DNA from 3 places in the Arthrobacter ginkgonis genome. Region 1 is predicted to be linked to each of the others. Evidence: riboswitches for the same ligand, from Rfam matches in the RefSeq annotation. Region 1 holds a riboswitch; each other region holds the start of a gene.
What was found. Region 1 has a riboswitch for S-adenosylmethionine ahead of ABD912_RS02225 (methionine ABC transporter ATP-binding protein). Riboswitches for the same ligand answer to the same signal wherever they lie in the genome.
Positions count from the first base shown of each region.

Region 2: linked by a shared signal. The riboswitch ahead of ABD912_RS16775 (bifunctional o-acetylhomoserine/o-acetylserine sulfhydrylase) and the one ahead of ABD912_RS02225 (methionine ABC transporter ATP-binding protein) in region 1 are both predicted to bind S-adenosylmethionine.
Region 3: linked by a shared signal. The riboswitch ahead of sfnG (dimethylsulfone monooxygenase SfnG) and the one ahead of ABD912_RS02225 (methionine ABC transporter ATP-binding protein) in region 1 are both predicted to bind S-adenosylmethionine.

Region 1 covers NZ_BAABEO010000006.1:152,836-158,735, reverse strand. Annotated here, with positions in the region: gene ABD912_RS02235 (NtaA/DmoA family FMN-dependent monooxygenase) at 1-486, opposite strand, end outside; gene ABD912_RS02230 (methionine ABC transporter permease) at 581-1,291, opposite strand; gene ABD912_RS02225 (methionine ABC transporter ATP-binding protein) at 1,293-2,087, opposite strand; SAM riboswitch class I at 2,192-2,281, opposite strand; gene ABD912_RS02220 (hypothetical protein) at 2,657-3,064, shown strand; gene ABD912_RS02215 (PucR family transcriptional regulator) at 3,106-4,248, opposite strand; gene ABD912_RS02210 (ArgE/DapE family deacylase) at 4,477-5,820, shown strand.
Region 2 covers NZ_BAABEO010000023.1:123,676-129,575, forward strand. Annotated here, with positions in the region: gene ABD912_RS16760 (phosphotransferase family protein) at 1-141, opposite strand, end outside; gene ABD912_RS16765 (CPBP family intramembrane glutamic endopeptidase) at 237-1,085, shown strand; gene ABD912_RS16770 (VOC family protein) at 1,299-1,943, opposite strand; SAM riboswitch class IV at 2,124-2,240, shown strand; gene ABD912_RS16775 (bifunctional o-acetylhomoserine/o-acetylserine sulfhydrylase) at 2,311-3,657, shown strand; gene metX (homoserine O-acetyltransferase MetX) at 3,660-4,823, shown strand; gene ABD912_RS16785 (SGNH/GDSL hydrolase family protein) at 4,820-5,752, opposite strand.
Region 3 covers NZ_BAABEO010000023.1:156,774-162,673, reverse strand. Annotated here, with positions in the region: gene pucL (factor-independent urate hydroxylase) at 1-94, opposite strand, end outside; gene uraH (hydroxyisourate hydrolase) at 98-427, opposite strand; gene ABD912_RS16940 (ABC transporter substrate-binding protein) at 747-1,832, shown strand; SAM riboswitch class I at 2,096-2,190, shown strand; gene sfnG (dimethylsulfone monooxygenase SfnG) at 2,323-3,519, shown strand; gene ABD912_RS16930 (methionine ABC transporter ATP-binding protein) at 3,823-4,896, shown strand; gene ABD912_RS16925 (methionine ABC transporter permease) at 4,887-5,603, shown strand; gene ABD912_RS16920 (MetQ/NlpA family ABC transporter substrate-binding protein) at 5,781-5,900, shown strand, end outside.

The DNA of each region.
Region 1 (5,900 bases):
GTCGTCGTGGGCGGTCAGCCCGTTGCCGCCGAAGTTGCGGTGGGCGTTCTCCAGCACGGAGGTGACGATGTTCCAGGCCACGCGGCCGCCGGTGAGGTGGTCCAGCGTGGACAGCTGGCGGGCCAGCTGGAAGGGATCGGACTGGACGACGGAGCTGGTGACCGCGATGCCGATGTCCCGGGTGGCCCCGGCCAGCGCGGAGGCCAGCACCAGCGGATCGTTCGCCGGCACCTGCAGGCCGCGGCGCACGTGGGAGGCCCACCCGCCGTCGTGGTCGCCGTAGAGGCCCACGACGTCGGCGAAGAACATGGCGTCGAACTTGGCGTCCTCGAGCTGGCGGGCCAGGTCCGTCCACAGCGAGAGCTCGTTGAAGCGGTGCTGCTGGGCCTCCGGATGGCGCCACTGGCCACCGAGGATGTGGCTGGTGGTGTTCATCAGGAACGCGCTGAGCAGCAGGCGCGGACGGCCGGTCGCGGTGGTGGGCATGGTGCTCCTAGGACGAAGGTGGTGCGGAAGGTGGGGCGGGGCGCGCCAGCGGGCGCCGGCGTCGTGCCGCGCAGGGGACCCGGCTGCCCCGCGCTTAGCGGCGCTTGTCGAAGCGGCGGGCCAGCCGGGTGCCGCCGATTTGGACGGCCTGGACCAGCACGATCATCAGGATGATCGCCAGGAACATCACGCCGGTCTCGTAGCGGTAGTACCCGTAGCGGATGGCGAAGTCGCCGATGCCGCCGCCGCCCACCAGGCCCGCCATGGCGGAGTAGCTGATGAAGCTGACGGTCATGATGGTGATCGATCCGACCAGCGCGGGCTTGGCCTCGACCAGCAGCACGTCGCGCACGATCTGGCCGCGGGTGGCTCCCATCGCGCGGGCCGCCTCGACGACGCCGCCGCCGAGCTGGGTGAGGTTCTGCTCGACGAAGCGGGCGAAGTACGGGATGGCGTTGATGGTCAGCGGCACGATCACCGCGGCCGTGCCGATGGTGGTGCCGACGATGAAGCGGGTGATCGGGATGATCGCGATCAGCAGGATCAGGAACGGGAACGAACGCATGGTGTTCACCAGCCCGTCCACGACCTTGTGCAGCTTCGGGCGCGGCTTGAGCCCCACCGGGGACATGGAGTAGAGCCAGATGCCCAACGGGGTGCCGACCAGCACGGCCAGCGGGATGGCGACCAGCAGCATGGCAAAGGTCTGCCCCATCGCCACGGCGATCTCCGGCAGCAGTTCGACGACGCGGTTCAGGTCGAAGGCGGTGGCGCCGTTGGCGGGGAGGGCGGCCGCGACGGACACGTTAGACAAGGGAGGTCTCCTTCGGCTGGACGCGCTGGCGGCGTTCGAGGGCGATTTCGTCGCTGATCAGGTAGCGGCCGATCTGGGTGGCCGGGCTGAAGCCGGGGCGCTCCAGTTCGGCGAGGTCGAACTGCTCCACGAGGGCGCCGTCCTCCATCACGGCCACGTTGTCCGCGATGGCCTTGATGACGTTCATCTCGTGGGTGACGATCACCGTGGTGATGCCCAGCTGGGCGTTGATGTCGGAGAGGTACTGGAGCACCGAGGCGGTGGTGCGCGGGTCGACGGCGGAGGTCGGCTCGTCGCAGAGCAGCACCTTCGGCTCGGTCGCCAGCGCGCGGGCGATCGCGACGCGCTGCTTCTGCCCGCCGGAGAGCCGGCCCGGGTAGGACGAGGCCTTGTCGGCGAGGTCCACGATCTCCAGGGCCTCCTGCGCACGGCGGCGGCGGTCCTTCTTGCCCACGCCGGCGAACTTCAGGCTCAGCTCCACGTTCTGCAGGGCCGTGCGGTTGTTCAGCAGGTTGAAGTGCTGGAAGATCATGCCGATCTGGTGGCGCTCGCGGCGCAGTTCCTCGTCGCCGAGCGCGGTGAGGTCGGTGCCGTCGACGACGACGCTGCCGGAGGTGGGACGCTCAAGCAGGTTGATGTTGCGCAGCAGCGTGGACTTGCCGGCACCGGAGAACCCGATGATGCCCTGGATGGACCCGCGCGGGATCTCCAGGGACACGGCGTCCACGGCCGTGAAGTTCTGTCCCGCGGTCGTGAAGACCGTCGAGACGTCCCGGATGCTGATCATGTGGCCTCCTCAGGTCGTCCCGAGGAAGAGGCTGCCGTGCCCGCCGCCCGAAAAAGCGCGCAACGGCGCGGTGAATCGGACCGGAAGGCTCGTCGGCGAGGGCTTCTCCATCGGTCCTGGCATTAGCACCGTCCCCCGAAGGGCGGTTGCTGCGGCGTCACTGAGCCAGGTCTCTTAGCCGCTCTGGATGGTCTTGCAGGTAGGTGTTGCGAAATGTGTCGGCCCTGCGGCCTCCATGACGTCAATCATGACCGCATTTCCTTCGATCGGGCAAACCAATCGCGCCGCGCGGTGAAATGAATAGTCTTAAACCGACACAAAAGTGCGCTTTCCTTCGGCCCGCACTAAATAGCGCGGCGTGCATGCCGTTGCGTCGGGTGCATGACGACGCGTCGCCCGCAAACGACGCACGGGCATGCAAATTGAGAGCGGCTCCCTCGCCGCCTACCGTTTCGGCGGCTCCCACACCTCGCTTCGCTCGGTGCGGGACCCTCGCCGCCTACCGTTTCGGCGGCTCCCACACCTCGCTTCGCTCGGTGCGGGACCCTCGCCGCCTACACTTAGCCTTGATGCGGGAGATGCTGGAGACGATCGGTCCGGCCCTGGAGATGGTCGGCTGGGCCGCTGGCGTGCCCGCAATCGCCCTGCTGGTGACGGCGTGGATCCTGCGCCGGCACTACCGCCACTGGCGCCCCTCCCCCGCGGAGGTCCGCATCCTGGAAGGCCAGCCCTGCGCCGTATGGACCGCCCCGGACGGGACCGCGGTCTCCGGCCTGCTCACCGGCGACGCCGCACCCCCGGGCAGCACGATCACCATCTACCACCAGGACCCGGACTGGCACGTCTGGCTCACCCACGAGCCCCCGGACCGCTCGCGCCCCATCCGCACCGCTGGGTGGGTGCTGCTCGCCGTTGCGGTGTTGGCCAACGTCGTGGGCCTGGCCGCCGCCCTCATGCCCCATCCTCCCGTGACCTAAACCGCGCCAACCTGGTCCGCGCCAACCCAGTCCTCGCCAACCTAGTCCGCGCCGGGCGGCGCATCGGCGGCGACTGCCAACTGGATCAGGGCCGCCTGCCGCGGCACGGCGGGATCGAGGCCGGTGAGCTGCGTGAAGCGGCGCAACCGGTTCAGCACGGTGTTGCGGTGGCAGTAAAGCGCGGCTGCGGTGTCGGTGACGGACCCGTTCCCGGCGAACACCCGCACGGCTTCCAGGAGATTCTCCCGGTCGTGCCGGGCCAGGCCCTCGAGCGGGGCCAGCCGTTCGCGGGCAAAGGATTCGGCCACCGGTCCCAGCCGGAGCGCCATCAGCCGGTCCCAGGAGCGGTCGAGGGTCGCGGCCGCGGCCGCCGATTCGACCAGCCGTCCCAGCTCGCAGGCCACGGTCCACATCGCCGGCAGCTGGTCCACTCCGCGGGCCGGCGGCGAGATGCCCGCGGGCATGGCCGCAAGCGCCGCCACCAGCTTCGGATCGAGCCCGGCCGAGGCGTCGATGATGCAGAACTCGATGCCGTCCAGGGTGTCCAGCGGCGTGCCGGGCAGGTGCTCGGTCATCAGGTCACGGAAGCGCCGGGCGTGGTCGGGGCACCCGGCGGCCACCACGAAGGTCCCGTCGATCCGCAGTCCCAGCGCGTCGGCGGCCTCGGCGCGAAGCCGGGCGTCGCCGGTGCCGGCCAGCAGGTGCCGCAGGAGGAAGGCGCGCTCCAGTTCCACCTCGCGGTTGGTCCGGGCCACCTCGTCCATGTAGCCGGCATGGACGTTGACGGTGTGTGTCTCCACGGTTTCCCAGATGGCCACCACTTCGGCGGAGAACTCCGCCCTGTCCGCGTCGTCCACGTAGGCGCCCATCGCCTCCCACAGGAAGCGGAAATCCATCCGGACCGCGCGCAGGAGCGAATCCAGCGGCACGCCTTGGGTCGCACGGCGCCTGCCCACCTCCGCGGACACCCGCGCCAGTTCCTCGGCGGTCGACTCTCCGGCGATCAGCCGGAACACCGTGCCCAGCATCTGCCGGGCCGTCCGGTACAGCTCCTCGTCCCCGACCACCGTGGTGAGGTAGCCCGGCAGGCGCCGAACCTCGGCCACGTACCGCTGCGAGATGGCGTCCAGGTCGGCCAGGCAGAGCAGCGCCACGCGCCGGCTCATCGCGTCCGGATTGTGCATCCACACATCCTATGGCCCGCATCGGCTGCGTTCATCGATTGCCGGGGCGGTCCTGGACCCTCGAAAATTGACGGAGACCCGGCGGCCGGTTGGCCCGCCGTCGACCTATCCACCCCGCCGTCGGCCTATCCGAGCTGCCCCGCCCGCTTGGTCCCCGGTGGAGATTCACACAGCGCGGGGCGCCCCGCGACCTCCACTCCGGCCCGGAAACCCCCAAGGAAAGACACCATGCCCCTGGACCCCCGTCACGCCCGCGCGATCCTCGACGCCGTCGACGCGAACTTCGACGCCCAACTCGCCTTCACCCAGGACCTGGTCCGCCACCCGTCCCTGCGCAACCAGGAATCCTCGGCGCAGGACTTCCTCTACGAAGCGATGGCCGCCCGGCGGCTGGAGATGGACCGCTGGGAGCTCGATCCCGCGGACCTCGCCACGTACCCCGGCGCCGGCGCGGTCGCCGTCCCCTACACGGACATGACCAACGTCGTGGGAACCTACACCCCGGCCCTCGAAGACCTGGAGCGGGAAGAGGGGCGCTCGCTGATCCTCAACGGCCACGTCGACGTGGTCCCGGAGGGCCCCCTTGCGGAGTGGAGCCGGTCCCCGTGGGACGCGGCCATCGTCGACGGCTGGCTCTACGGGCGCGGCAGCGGCGACATGAAGGCCGGGCTCGCGGCCAACCTCTTCGCCTTCGACGCCGTCCTCGCGGCGGGGCTGGTCCCCCAGGGCAGGATCCACTTCCAGTCCGTGGTGGAGGAGGAATGCACGGGCAACGGGTCGCTGGCGGCCCTGCAGCGCGGCTACACCGCCGATGCCGTGATCATCCCGGAGCCGGAGGAGAACATGCTGGTCCGCGCCAATGTCGGGGTGATCTGGTTCAAGGTCCGCGTCCGGGGCAACCCCACCCACCCGCGGGAAATGACCAAGGGCTTCAACGCCATCGATGCGGCGCACACCGTCATGGCACGGCTGCGCGAGCTGGAGCGGGCCTGGAACGCGGAGAAGTCCTCCCACCGGTACTTCGAGGACCTGGAGCACCCCATCAACTTCAACCTCGGCGGCATCCAGGGAGGGGACTGGCCCTCCAGCGTGCCGGCGTGGTGCGAGCTGGACGTGCGGATCGCCCTGTACCCGGGCATGGGCGCCGACGAGGCCTGGGGCCACATCCAGGAGTGCCTCGGGCGGATCGACCAAGACGAGTTGGGCAACCCGATTTCCACCGCGGCCACCCGCACCGGGTTCTACTCGGAGGGCTACGTGCTGGAGGAGGGAAGCGACGCGGAGGAGGTCCTGCGCACGTCCCACCGGGCCGCCTTCGGCGAGGAACTGCAGACATTCACCACCCCCGGGTACCTCGACGGCCGCGTGTTCGCGCTCTACGCGGGCATCCCGGCGCTGGTGTACGGGCCGGTGTCCGAGGCCATCCACGGCTACGACGAGCGGGTCGAGCTCGAATCCGTGCGCCGGGTGACCAAGTCGATCGCCCTGTTCATCGCCGAATGGTGTGGCGTCGCCGAGCAGGCGCAGTTGGCCGGGGCCACTTCCGCGGGCCACGGCGAAGCCGGCCTCTGATCCCGGCACCGCCTGGGACCGGTGCCATACGGGCCGGAAACGTACGACGGCGGCACTGTACCTTCCGCGCGGAAGGTGCA
Region 2 (5,900 bases), on a different contig from region 1:
CATGCGCAGCACGGCCTCCCCGCGGGCCACCAGCACCAAGTGCGACTGCCCGCCCTCCTCGACGGTGCCTGACGCCCAGTCCGGGCCGGGGAAGATCTCCGCGGCCAGGGCGGTCTCGGCGGGCAGGGGTGGGCGGGCCATGCCTCCCATTGTCCCGGAACGTTTGTCCCGGTGGAGTTGTCCCGGAAGGGCCGGCCCACCGCGGACACACAGGCCCGTTGGCTAGGATCGGGCGCATGAGCAGCGCAGACCCCACGGCAAATCCCGGCGCAGGTCCGGGCGAGGCCGCCGTGCCCCGGCCCTCGCCCGCGGACTGGCCGGTGCCGCCGTCCGTGTCCCAGCCGCGGCGGTACCTGTGGATCGAGATCGGACTGGTGCTGGGCCTGTCGCTGGGCAAGTCCGCGGTGTACTCGGTGGTGAACCTGCTGGACAAGGCCACCCGCGCCCCGCTGGCCGGGCAAACCACCACGCTGAACAACAGCCTCAGTGCCCGCGAGTACTTCGACCTGACCTACCAGCTGCTGGACATCTTCTTCGCCCTGGTGCCGGTGGCCCTGGTGTTCTTCCTGCTCTGGCAGGTCCCCGGCGGCAACCCGTTCCGCAGGATCGGGTTCGATGCCCGCCGCCCGTGGCGGGACGCCGGGCTGGGCTTCGGGCTGTTCGCGGCGATGGGGCTGGGGACGCTGGGCGTGTACGCGGCCGGGCGCGCGCTGGGCGTGACCACGGCGATCGTGCCGGCCGCGCTTGACCCGTACTGGTGGACGGTGCCGGTCCTGCTGCTCTCGGCCGTGCGCCACGGGATCGTCGAAGAGGTGATCGTGATCGGCTACCTGTTCGAGCGCCTGCCCCGCCTCGGCTGGGGGACCTGGCAGGTGCTGCTGGCCAGCGCGGTGCTGCGCGGCAGCTACCACCTCTACCAGGGGGTGGGCCCGTTCATCGGCAACTTCGTCATGGGCCTGGTGTTCGGCTGGGTGTACCTGAAAACCCGGCGGGTGATGCCGCTGGTGATCGCGCACGCCCTGCTGGATGCGGCCGGGTTCGTCGGCTTCGCCCTCTTCGGCCCGGCCATCGGCCTGGGCACCTGAGTCCCCTTCGCCGAATTGTGAAGTCGCGGAATTGTGACGCGTAAGTGCGGGTGTGCGCGGAATCCTGACGCGTAAGTGCGGGTGCCGCGCGGGAAAGCGGGCCCCCGCACGGCGCGCCAGCGGAACAACGACGGCGGCACCCGGGTGGGTGCCGCCGTCGTGCCTTTATGCGGTGCGGTGCGTGCGTGTGGTGTGGTGAGCAGGCCCCCCGGCCTAGAGCTCGACCTCGCCCTTGGGGGTGGTGAAGGTGACGGAGAGGATACCCGGGGTCCCGTTCGGGGACTGCCAGGAGACCTCGACGTCGCCCACCGGGGACTGCTCGGGCTGGCCCAGCCAGTCCCGGACCCGGTCGCGGGAACCGGCGATGGTGATCTTGGAGATGCGTCCCGCCGGATCCAGCGCCTTGGACGGGTGCAGGTCCTCGGTGCCGTCGTCCCAGCGCAGCATGTACGGGACCTGAGGATCGGAGATCAGGCCGTTGATGCCGATCTGCTGCCAGGTCAGTTCGCGCCCGTCCGGGAACTTGCGGTTGCCCGGCACCGCCTGGCGGCCCAGCCGCTCCTCGAACGGCAGCAGGTCGTCCACCGCGACGCACCAGCCCATCCAGCCGCCGCCCAGCTCGGAGCGGGCGCGCACGGCCTGCCCGAAGGGGGCCTTGTCCGACGCCGGGTGGTTGAGCACCTCGACGACCTCCAGGTACTGCCCGTTCTGCAACGGGAAAATGACGTTCCGAGTGCCGAAGCGCGGATGGACACCCCCCTTTACGTACTCGATCCCCAAGGTCTCGCCGATGCGGGCGGCCGTAGCGGCCAACCCATCGGGACCGCAAGCGTAAGAAACATGGTCCAGCCTCATCATGGCCCCATCATGGCACTTTGTGATTCACGTCTCGACTTAGGTCCTCCTAAGGTGCCCCTGACAAGGGGTTGCGGCGCCTCGGGGCGCTGGGGCCGGGTGCCGCCGCCGGAGCCACGGGAAGTCACAAAGGCGGACACGGAGTTGCGGGACCGGCGGAAGATTCGCAAGACTTGGAACCAAGGTCATGAGTGCCAGCGCTAAACCCCGGTTTGCTGGCCGGCAACCCTCCACTCGCGGTGGGGTGCCCCGGGTGAAGACCAGGCCCCGTGCCAGCAGGACACGGGACAAGCGCGGGTCACACCCCGGCGGAGGCACAGTCCGTGCTTCCGCGCAGCCCGGGGGGACCCCTAGCCAGAGGGGAAGAAACATGTCTAGCAACACTTGGTCCTTCGAAACCCGCCAGATCCACGCCGGGCAGGTTCCCGACGCGGCAACCGGGGCGCGGGCACTGCCGATCTACCAGACCACCTCCTTCGTGTTCCCGAGCGCGGAAAGCGCGGCGGCCCGCTTCGGGCTGCAGGAGCTGGCACCGATCTACACCCGCATCGGCAACCCCACGCAGGAGGCCGTGGAGAACCGCATCGCCGACCTGGAGGGCGGCGTCGGGGCGCTGCTGCTGGCCTCCGGCCAGGCCGCCACCACCTTCGCGATCCTGAACGTGGCCGAGGCCGGCGACCACATCGTCGCCAGCCCCAGCCTGTACGGCGGGACGCAGAATCTGCTCAAGCACAGCCTGCGCAAGCTCGGCATCGAAACCACCTTCGTGGCCGACCCGGACGACCTGGAGCAGTGGCGTGCGGCCGTGCGCCCGAACACCAAGGCGTTCTTCGGCGAGGTCGTCTCCAATCCGCGCCAGGACGTGCTGGACATCGAGGGCGTCAGCGCCGTGGCCCACGAGGCCGGCGTCCCGCTGATCGTCGACAACACCCTGTCCACCCCGTACCTGATCCGCCCGATCGAATGGGGCGCCGACGTCGTGGTGCACTCGGCGACCAAGTACCTCGGCGGCCACGGCACCGCGATCGCGGGTGTCATCGTGGACTCGGGCAAGTTCGACTACGCGCAGGACCCGGAGCGCTTCCCCGGCTTCAACACCCCTGACGAGTCCTACAACGGCCTGGTCTTCGCCCGCGACCTGGGCGTGGACGGCATCTTCGGCGCCAACCTCTCCTACATCCTCAAGGCCCGCGTGCACCTGCTGCGTGACTTCGGATCCTCCGTGGCGCCCCTGAACGCGTTCCTGATCGGCCAGGGCCTCGAGACCCTGAGCCTGCGGGTGGAGCGCCACGTGGCCAACGCCCAGAAGGTCGCCGAATGGCTCGAGGCCCACCCGCAGGTGCGCTCGGTGGCCTACGCCGGCCTGCCTTCCAGCCCGTGGTTCGAGCGCGGCCGCAAGTACGGCCCGCGCGGCACCGGCGCGATCATCGCCTTCGTGCTCGACGGCGGAGCCGCGGCGGGACAGGCGTTCGTGGATGCCCTGGAGCTGCACTCGCACGTGGCGAACGTCGGCGACGTGCGCTCCCTGGTGATCCACCCGTGGTCCACCACCCACGTCCAGCTGACCGAGGCCGAGCGGGAAGCGGCCGGGGTCAGCCCGGGCCTGGTCCGCCTGGCGGTGGGCCTCGAACACATTGACGACATCATTGCGGATCTCGAAGGCGGCTTCCGAAAGGCCGCCGAGGAATCGGGATCCGCCCTCCAGGCGGTGAAGTGAGCATCGATTTCGACGTAACCTCCGGACAATCCGGGTGGCGGCACGCCGTCGGGCATGGGCCCGACGGCGTGCTCCGCCAATTCCGGACAGGTCCGTACACCTTCGAGACCGGGGGCCACCTCCCGGAGATCGTGATCGGGTACGAGACCTGGGGCGAGCTCAACCAGGACGCGTCCAACGCCGTCCTCCTGGAGCATGCCCTGACCGGGGACACTCACGTGGCCCGCGGCGACAGCGACACCGCGGGCTGGTGGGACGGTTTTGTGGGCCCCGGCAAGACGATCGACACCGACCGGTTCTTCGTCGTCGCGCCGAACCTCCTGGGCGGCTGCTACGGCACCACCGGCCCGTCCACCCCCGACGAGACCGGGCGCCCGCTCGGTTCCCGCTTCCCGTTCACCACGATCCGCGACGGCGTCCGCGTCGAGGCCCGCCTCGCCGACGCCCTCGGAATCCGCCGGTGGCACACCGTGATCGGCGGCTCCATGGGTGGGGCCCGCGCCCTCGAATGGGCCGCCGAGTACCCGGACCGCGTGCGCAACTGCGTGGTCATCGCCGCCTGCGCCGAATCCACCGCCGAGCAGATCGCGTTCGCGCAGATCCAGACCCAGTCGATCCGGCTGGACCCCGGGTTCCGCGGCGGCGACTACTACGGCGCCGCCGACCCCGACGGAACGCCCGCGCCCGGGCCGGTCCAGGGGCTCGGCATCGCCCGCCGCCTGGCACACATCACCTACCGCTCCGAACCGGAGATGGACGTGCGCTTCGGGCGCCAGGCGCAGCACACCGAGGACCCGTTCGGCTCCGCCGGCTACGACCGCGGCCGTTACCAGGTGGAAAGCTATCTGGACCACCAGGCCTCCAAACTGGTCGGCCGCTTCGATGCCAACAGCTACATCGTCCTGACCGAGGCCCTGATGTCCCACGACGTCGGCCGCGGCCGCGGCGGCGCCCAGGCCGCCCTGTCCGGGCTCTCCGGCGTGAGGTTCTTCGTCGCCGCCGTGGACAGCGACCGCCTCTACTGGCCCGAGCAGTCCGAGCGCCTGGCCCGCCTGCTGCCCGGGACGGAGACCGTCCACTACATCACCTCGCCGATCGGCCACGACGGCTTCCTCACCGACATCGAGCAGCTCGGCGAGCCCCTCCGGGCCGAAATCTTCGCCTAGGCCGGCGCCGAAGCGGAGGACGACGGCGGCAGGTGACTGCCGCCGTCGTCCTCCGTCCGGGGCGCGGCGGGCTCCCCGGCGGCTGCCCCCGGCAACCGCAGCGGCCCGGCGGCCGGGCGCTTGGCGGAGATCCCGTCGCTGTCGGACTGATGGCGCAGCCAGTGGATCACCCAGGGGGCCAGATGCGTGCGCGCCCAGACCAGGTCGTCGTGCCGTGCGGTGCGCCAGGATCGCGGCATCGCCGGGCGCACCTGCAGGGGCTTCAGCGTGTGCGGGACGTTCAGCGCCTCCAGCGCCAAGGCGGCGATCGTATGGTGGCCCAGCGGGGAGAAGTGGATCCGGTCCTCGGTTCGCATCCCGGGCAGGCGCAGGTCCCGGGCGGCCCACAGGTCCGCGACCACCGCGCCGTGGCGCTTGGCGACCGCGCGCATGTTCTCGTTGTAGATGGCCGTCTTGCCACGCACCGCGCTGAGCACGGGAAAGTGGCCCACATCGAAGCCGGTGAAGAGCAGCACCGTTGCCCCGTCGCGGGAGATGATCCCCAGCAGCTCATCGAGCCTCCCCGCCAAGACATCCGGGTCCGAGCCGGGGCGCAGCACGTCGTTGCCGCCACCGAAGACGCTGACCAGGTCCGGGCGCAGCGCCAGCGCGGCCTCGGCCTGCTCGGCGAGGATCTGCCCCAGCAGCCGGCCGCGGACGGCTAGGTTCGCGTAGGCGAAATCCGGGACGGTGCGGGCCAGCTCCTCGGCGGTGCGGTCCGCCCACCCCCGGTGCCCGCCCGGGCTGTCCGGATCCGGGTCGCCGATGCCCTCGGTGAAGGAGTCGCCGATCGCGACGAAGCGCCGCCACGGGTGAAGGGCGTTTTCGGTGCCGCGGTGCCCGCCGCCCTCGTGTGATGCCTGTCCGCCGGCGGAGGTCAGGTTGCTCATGGCCACAGTCTGCCGCCCGGCTCCCGCCCGCGCCAGCGGTGGAAGGGCCGCGCGGCGGGCGGGCGGACGCGGGCCGCCCGGTACGGGCCGCCGGTGCGGGTCGGCCGGTTCCCTTCGGGTTTCCCGGCGGTGCGCCGTCCGAGGGCCG
Region 3 (5,900 bases), on a different contig from region 1:
CCTTGCCATACTGATTGGCGCCAAGCACCACGGACCCGGAGGCGATGGTGGTGTCCTTCTGCATGATGCCGGCCCCGTCCAAGATCTTTTCCATGGTCTAGCTCCCCCGGTAGGTCGAATAGGCGAACGGGCTCAGCAGCAGCGGCACGTGGTAGTGCGCGGCGTCGTCGACGGTGAACGCGACGGCAACCTCCGGGAAGAACGCGTCCGTCCCGCGGGCCGCAAACCAGGCGCCGGTGTCGAAGACCAGCCGGTAGGCGCCGGGGGCCAGCACGGCCGGGCCGAGATCGGCGGCCCTGCCGTCGGCATCCGTGACGGCGGCGGCGAGGCGGTCGCCCGCGCGCGTCTGGAGCACGACGGCGACGCCTTCCGCAGGTGCGCCGGTTGCGTTGTCCAGCACGTGCGTGCTGACAAGGCTGGTGGTCATGGTCGGTCCTTCCATGGTGCGGGCCGGGCGGTCGGCCCGGCCGGACGTGCGGGTTGCCGCAACCGTCCTGGGGCCACGTTACGGAGCGCATGAAGGCGTGCCGTTTCGGCCGCGTAAAACTTTTGTTTCATGACCCTCGGCCTGCGCCTCGCCCCGCGCCCGCGAGGCTTCCCGGCCCCATGAGCCGCGCGGCACGGATTCCAGTTAACGCGTCAGTAACGCCTCCCATCTTCGGATGAAACAACCGGTTCGTAGCGTCGGCAGGGTAGTCCCGGATCCTCCGTCCCCGGGCTTCCATCCAACTCGCAAAGGACCAAGCATGAAGGTTTCGTCCCGTGTCACCACCCGCCGTTCCACGCTGCGCCTCTCGCTGGCCTCCGCCGGCACGGCGGCCGTTCTTGCCCTGACCGCCTGCGGTGGCGGCTCGCCCGCAACCACGTCAAGCCCCGCCGCCGGTTCCGCGGCCGCGGACCTCGGGACGCTGGACATGAACCTGTCCTGGATCAAGAACGCCGAGTTCGCCGGCGAGTACTTCGCCGACGCAAAGGGCTACTTCGCGGACGCTGGCTTCAGCAAGGTCAACCTGGTCGCCGGCGGTCCCGGCGGCACCTCCACCGAAACCGTGGTGCTCGCCGGAGGCGCCCTGGTGGGCACCTCCAGCCCGCTCGGGGTGGCTCCCGTGATCCAGGAGGACGACGCCCCGCTGAAGATCATCGGCACCAAGTACCAGAAGAATCCGTTCACGGTCACCTCGCTGGCCGACAATCCGATCAAGACCCCCCAGGACCTGGTGGGCAAGAAGATCGGCGTGCAGGCCGGCGTCAACGAGACCCTGTTCGAGGCCCTGCTGGAGGTCAACGGCATCGAGAAGTCCAGCCTGACGGTCATTCCGGTCCAGTACGACCCGCAGCCGCTGGTCAACGGCGAGGTGGACGGCTTCTTCGCCTACATCACCAACGAATCCCTCACCCTGGAGCTCGACGGCCATGACGTCGAAAACCTTCCGCTGGCGGACAACGGCCTGCCGTTCATGGCCGAATCGCTGGTCACCACCGAGGAGAACATCGAGACCCGGCGCGAGGCGCTGAAGGGTTTCCTGGTCGCGATGATCAAGGGCTGGAAGGACGCCGTGGCCGACCCCGAGGAGTCCGCCCGGCTGGCCGTCGAGGAGTACGGGTCCGACCTGGGCCTGGAAATGCAGAAGGAGGTCCGCCAGGCCGAGGAGCAGAACAAGCTCGTCTCCACCGCGGACACCGAGGCCAACGGCCTGATGACGATGTCGGACAAGCTCATGGCGGACAACGTGGAAATCCTCAAGCTGGCCGGCTACGACCTCACGGTCGAGGACCTCTTCGACACCTCCCTGCTGGAGGAGGTCTACGCGGAGCACCCGGACCTCAAGTAGTCCCGGAAGGTAGCAAAATCCCGGGGGCGCACTACGCGAGGCAACCACAGCAAGGGGGGACGACGGCGAGCCGTCGTCCCCCCTTGCGCGTGCCGGCCGGGGCGCGGAACGGAGCCAAGGCTAGGGCTACAGATGTCGATCGCTCAGGACAACACCTGTCGATAAACTCTGGCAACAGCTGTCGATTGTTCGATGAACTCCATATTTCGTAGCATTTGAAAAAAGATTCTTTGATGATTACGCCCTTTGTGCCCATACTGGAACGACCATCCCGAGCGGCTGAGAGATCTGGTTCTTTGACGCCGCAGCAACCTTCCGGACTCCGCCGGAAAGGTGCTACCGCCAGAAACGATGGAGAAAGCGCAAGCTTTTCTTCGGCCGTGGTGGCCCCGGATTCCCCCCGGTGCCGCGGCCCGCCGTTGTCCGGGATTCCCTGCACCCCGCCGCACTGCCCCACGCCGTCCGGCGCCGTCCCCCAAGGAATTCGAACATGAGCACCAACACCCCCGTGTCCGCCGCGGCCGACCTGCAGACGCCGCTGAAGTTCGCCTACTGGGTCCCCAACGTCTCCGGGGGCCTGGTGGTCTCCACCATCGAGCAGCGCACCAGCTGGGACTTCGACTACAACAAGAAGCTGGCCCGCATCGCGGAGGACGCCGGGTTCGAGTACGCGCTCTCCCAGACCCGCTACGCCGCGTCCTACGGCGCGGACAAGCAGCACGAGGCGACCGCGTTCACCCTGGGCCTGCTGGGGGCGACCGAGCGGCTGAAGGTCATCGCGGCGGTCCACCCGGGCATGTGGCACCCCGGGGTGCTCGCCAAGTGGCTGATCACCGCCGACCACATCTCCAACGGCCGCGCCGCCGTGAACATCGTCTCCGGCTGGCTGAAGGACGAATTCACCAACTTCGGCCTGCCCTGGCTGGAGCACGACGAACGCTACGTGCGCACCGAGGAGTTCATCACCGTCCTGCGCGGTCTGCTCACCGAAAAGGACTTCTCCTTCCACGGCAGCCACTACGACATCTCCGACTTCACCCTCTCCCCCGCCCCGCTGGACATCCCGGGCCGGGCGCACCCGGAGATCTTCTTCGGCGGAAACTCCACGGCCGCGCAGGCCGCGGCCGGACGCACGGCCGACTGGTACTTCTCCAACGGCCGCGACCTGGAGGGCTTCAAGGGCAACATCTCCGGCGTGCTGGCCGCCGCCTCCTCCGGGGCCCGCACCGCGCCCGCCAAGCCCCGCTTCGGGATCAACGGGTTCGTGATCGCCCGCGACACCGAGGCCGAGGCCACCGAAACCCTGCGCGAGATCATCGCCAAGGCCCACCGACCCGCCGTCGAGGGCTTCGCCGCCGCCGTGAAGGAGGCCGGCCAGTCCACGAAGGACGGCAAGGGCATGTGGGAGGACTCCACCTTCGAGGACCTCATCCAGTACAACGACGGGTTCCGCACCGGCCTGATCGGCACCCCCGAACAGATCGCCGAACGCATCATCGAGTTCAAGAAGATCGGCGTGAACCTGCTCCTGACCGCCTACCTCCACTTCCAGGAGGAGGTCGCCGCCTTCGGCCGCGACGTGCTGCCGATCGTTCGCGAACTGGAGGCGGACCTGGCCCGCAAGAACGGCACCGAGCTCAACACCGACCTGCTCCCGGCCACCAGCCTGGAAGGGTCCCCCGCCTAGCGCGCGGGGCAGACCCTTTCGTGTCGACTTCGTCGCCACGCAGGGACCCGGCTGCCCCGCGCTTTGCGGGGGAACGGCCCTTTCGTATCGACTTCGTCGCCACGCAGGGACCCGGCTGCCCCGCGCTTTGCGGGGGAACGGCCCTTTCGTATCGACTTCGTCGCCACGCAGGGACCCAACTGCCCCGCGCTTAGCGGCCCTGCCCGCAGTTCGCTTCCCCGCACCGCCCTGCCCTGTGCTGCCCATCTCTAGGGGCCGCCGGGCCGGGATCCCCCGTGCAGTCCACTTCCGGAAAGCATCCCCATGATCAGTCTCAAGCAACTCACGAAGGTCTACGGCCGCGGCCCCGACGCCGTCACGGTCCTGGACCACCTCGATGTCGACGTCGCCAGCGGCGAGATCCTCGCCGTCGTCGGGCCCTCCGGGGCCGGCAAGAGCACGCTCGCCCAGTGCATCAACCTCCTTGAGCGGCCCACCTCCGGGCAGGTGATCGTCAACGGCGAGGACCTCAGCGGCCTGCCCGAGCACAGGCTCCGCGTCGCCCGCCGCCGCATCGGCACCGTCTTCCAGTCCGCGAGCCTGCTCTCCCGCCGCACCGCGGCGGAGAACGTGGCGCTGCCGCTGGAATACCTCGGCGTCACCCCGGCGGAAACCAAGGCGCGCGTGGCCGAGCTGCTGGAGCGCGTCGGCCTGTCCCACCGCGCCAACCACTACCCGTTCGAACTCTCCGGCGGGCAGCGCCAGCGCGTCGGCATCGCCCGCGCGCTGGCGCTGCGTCCCTCCGTGCTGCTCTCCGACGAGGCCACCTCCGGACTCGACCCGGAAACCACCCGCTCGGTGGTGTCGCTGCTGCGCCAGCTGCGCGACGACCTGGACCTCGCCGTCGTCTTCATCACCCACGAGATGGACACCGTCCTGCATGTGGCCGATTCCGCGGCCCGGCTGGACCGGGGCCGGATCATCGAGCAGGGCCGGCTGGTGGACCTGCTGACCGACCACGACTCCGCGCTGGGCCGCGCCCTGCAGCCGCAGCTGAGCCCGGCCGAGCCCGGAACCGGTTCGCGAGCCTGGTACGTCACCTACGATTCACGCACCGTCCCCGCCGACTGGCTCCAGCGGGTCTCGGCGGACCTGGGCGAGCCCGCGGCCCTGCTCGCTGCCACCATCCAGAACATCGACGGCACCAGCACCGGCAACGCGACGGTCGGCCTCGCGGCCGCCGACGCGGCCCGCGTCGAGACGGCCTTCGCCCGGCACGGCCTGCGCGCCGCCCTGCGTCCAGATGCGACCACGGCTGACGGCCCCTCCGCACCGGAGGCACCCGCCCCGGACGACACCCCGAACACCACCCCGAAGGAGGCAGCGCTGTGGGTGTGATTCTCCCCTCCGCCGTTATCGTCCCCGCGTTGGCGGACACCCCGATCGCGGACCTGCCCGCCCTGCTGATTCCAGCGCTGGGCGAGACGCTCGCGATGGTCGGGATCGTCATGCTGGTGGTGGTTCTCGTCGGCACGCCGACCGCCGTCTGCCTGCACAACATGGCGCCGGGCGGATTGTTCGAGAACAAGGCCGTCTACGGGGTGCTCAGCTGGATCGTGAACATCGGCCGCTCGCTGCCGTTCCTGGTCCTGATGGCCGCGATCGTGCCGTTCACCCGGTTCGTGACCGGCACCAACATCGGCATCGCGGCCGCCGTGGTCCCGATGTCGCTGGCCGGCATCCCGTTCTTCGCCCGGCTGGTGGAGAACTGTCTGCGCGACGTCCCGCGCTCGGTCACCCAGGCCGCGCGGGCCTCCGGCGGTTCGCCGCTGCAGATCATCCGCTCCGCGCAGCTGGGCGAGGCGGTCCCGGCGATCCTCGGTGGCCTGACCATCAACACCATCGCGATGATCGAATACTCGGCCATCGCCGGGACCATCGGCGCCGGCGGCATCGGCTACGTCGCGGTGACCTACGGCTACCAGCGCTTCGACCACACCGTCATGATCGCCACGGTGGTCCTGCTGATCGCGCTGGTGACAGCGGTCCAGCTGGTCGGCGACGGCCTGGTCAGGGCCACCACCCCGCACCTGCGCCGGCGCTAGCGCGCGGGGCAGGCCCTCTCGTGTCGACTTCGTCGCCACGCAGGGACCCTGCTGCCCCGCGCTTGCAGCGGGACGTCCTCAAAACCAATCACACAGCCAGCGACGGCACTGTCCAACGACAACACTGGCCGCCGCCGGTGCTCCACACCCCCAAACCACCCCTGAAAGGGAACCACCATGACCACGACCCAGGACAAGACCGCCACCGGTCCCGAAGGCCACGGCTTCACCATCCAGAAGAAGAAGAAGTGGCCGTGGGCCGCCGGCGGGATCGCCGTCGCCGCCGCGATCGCCGCC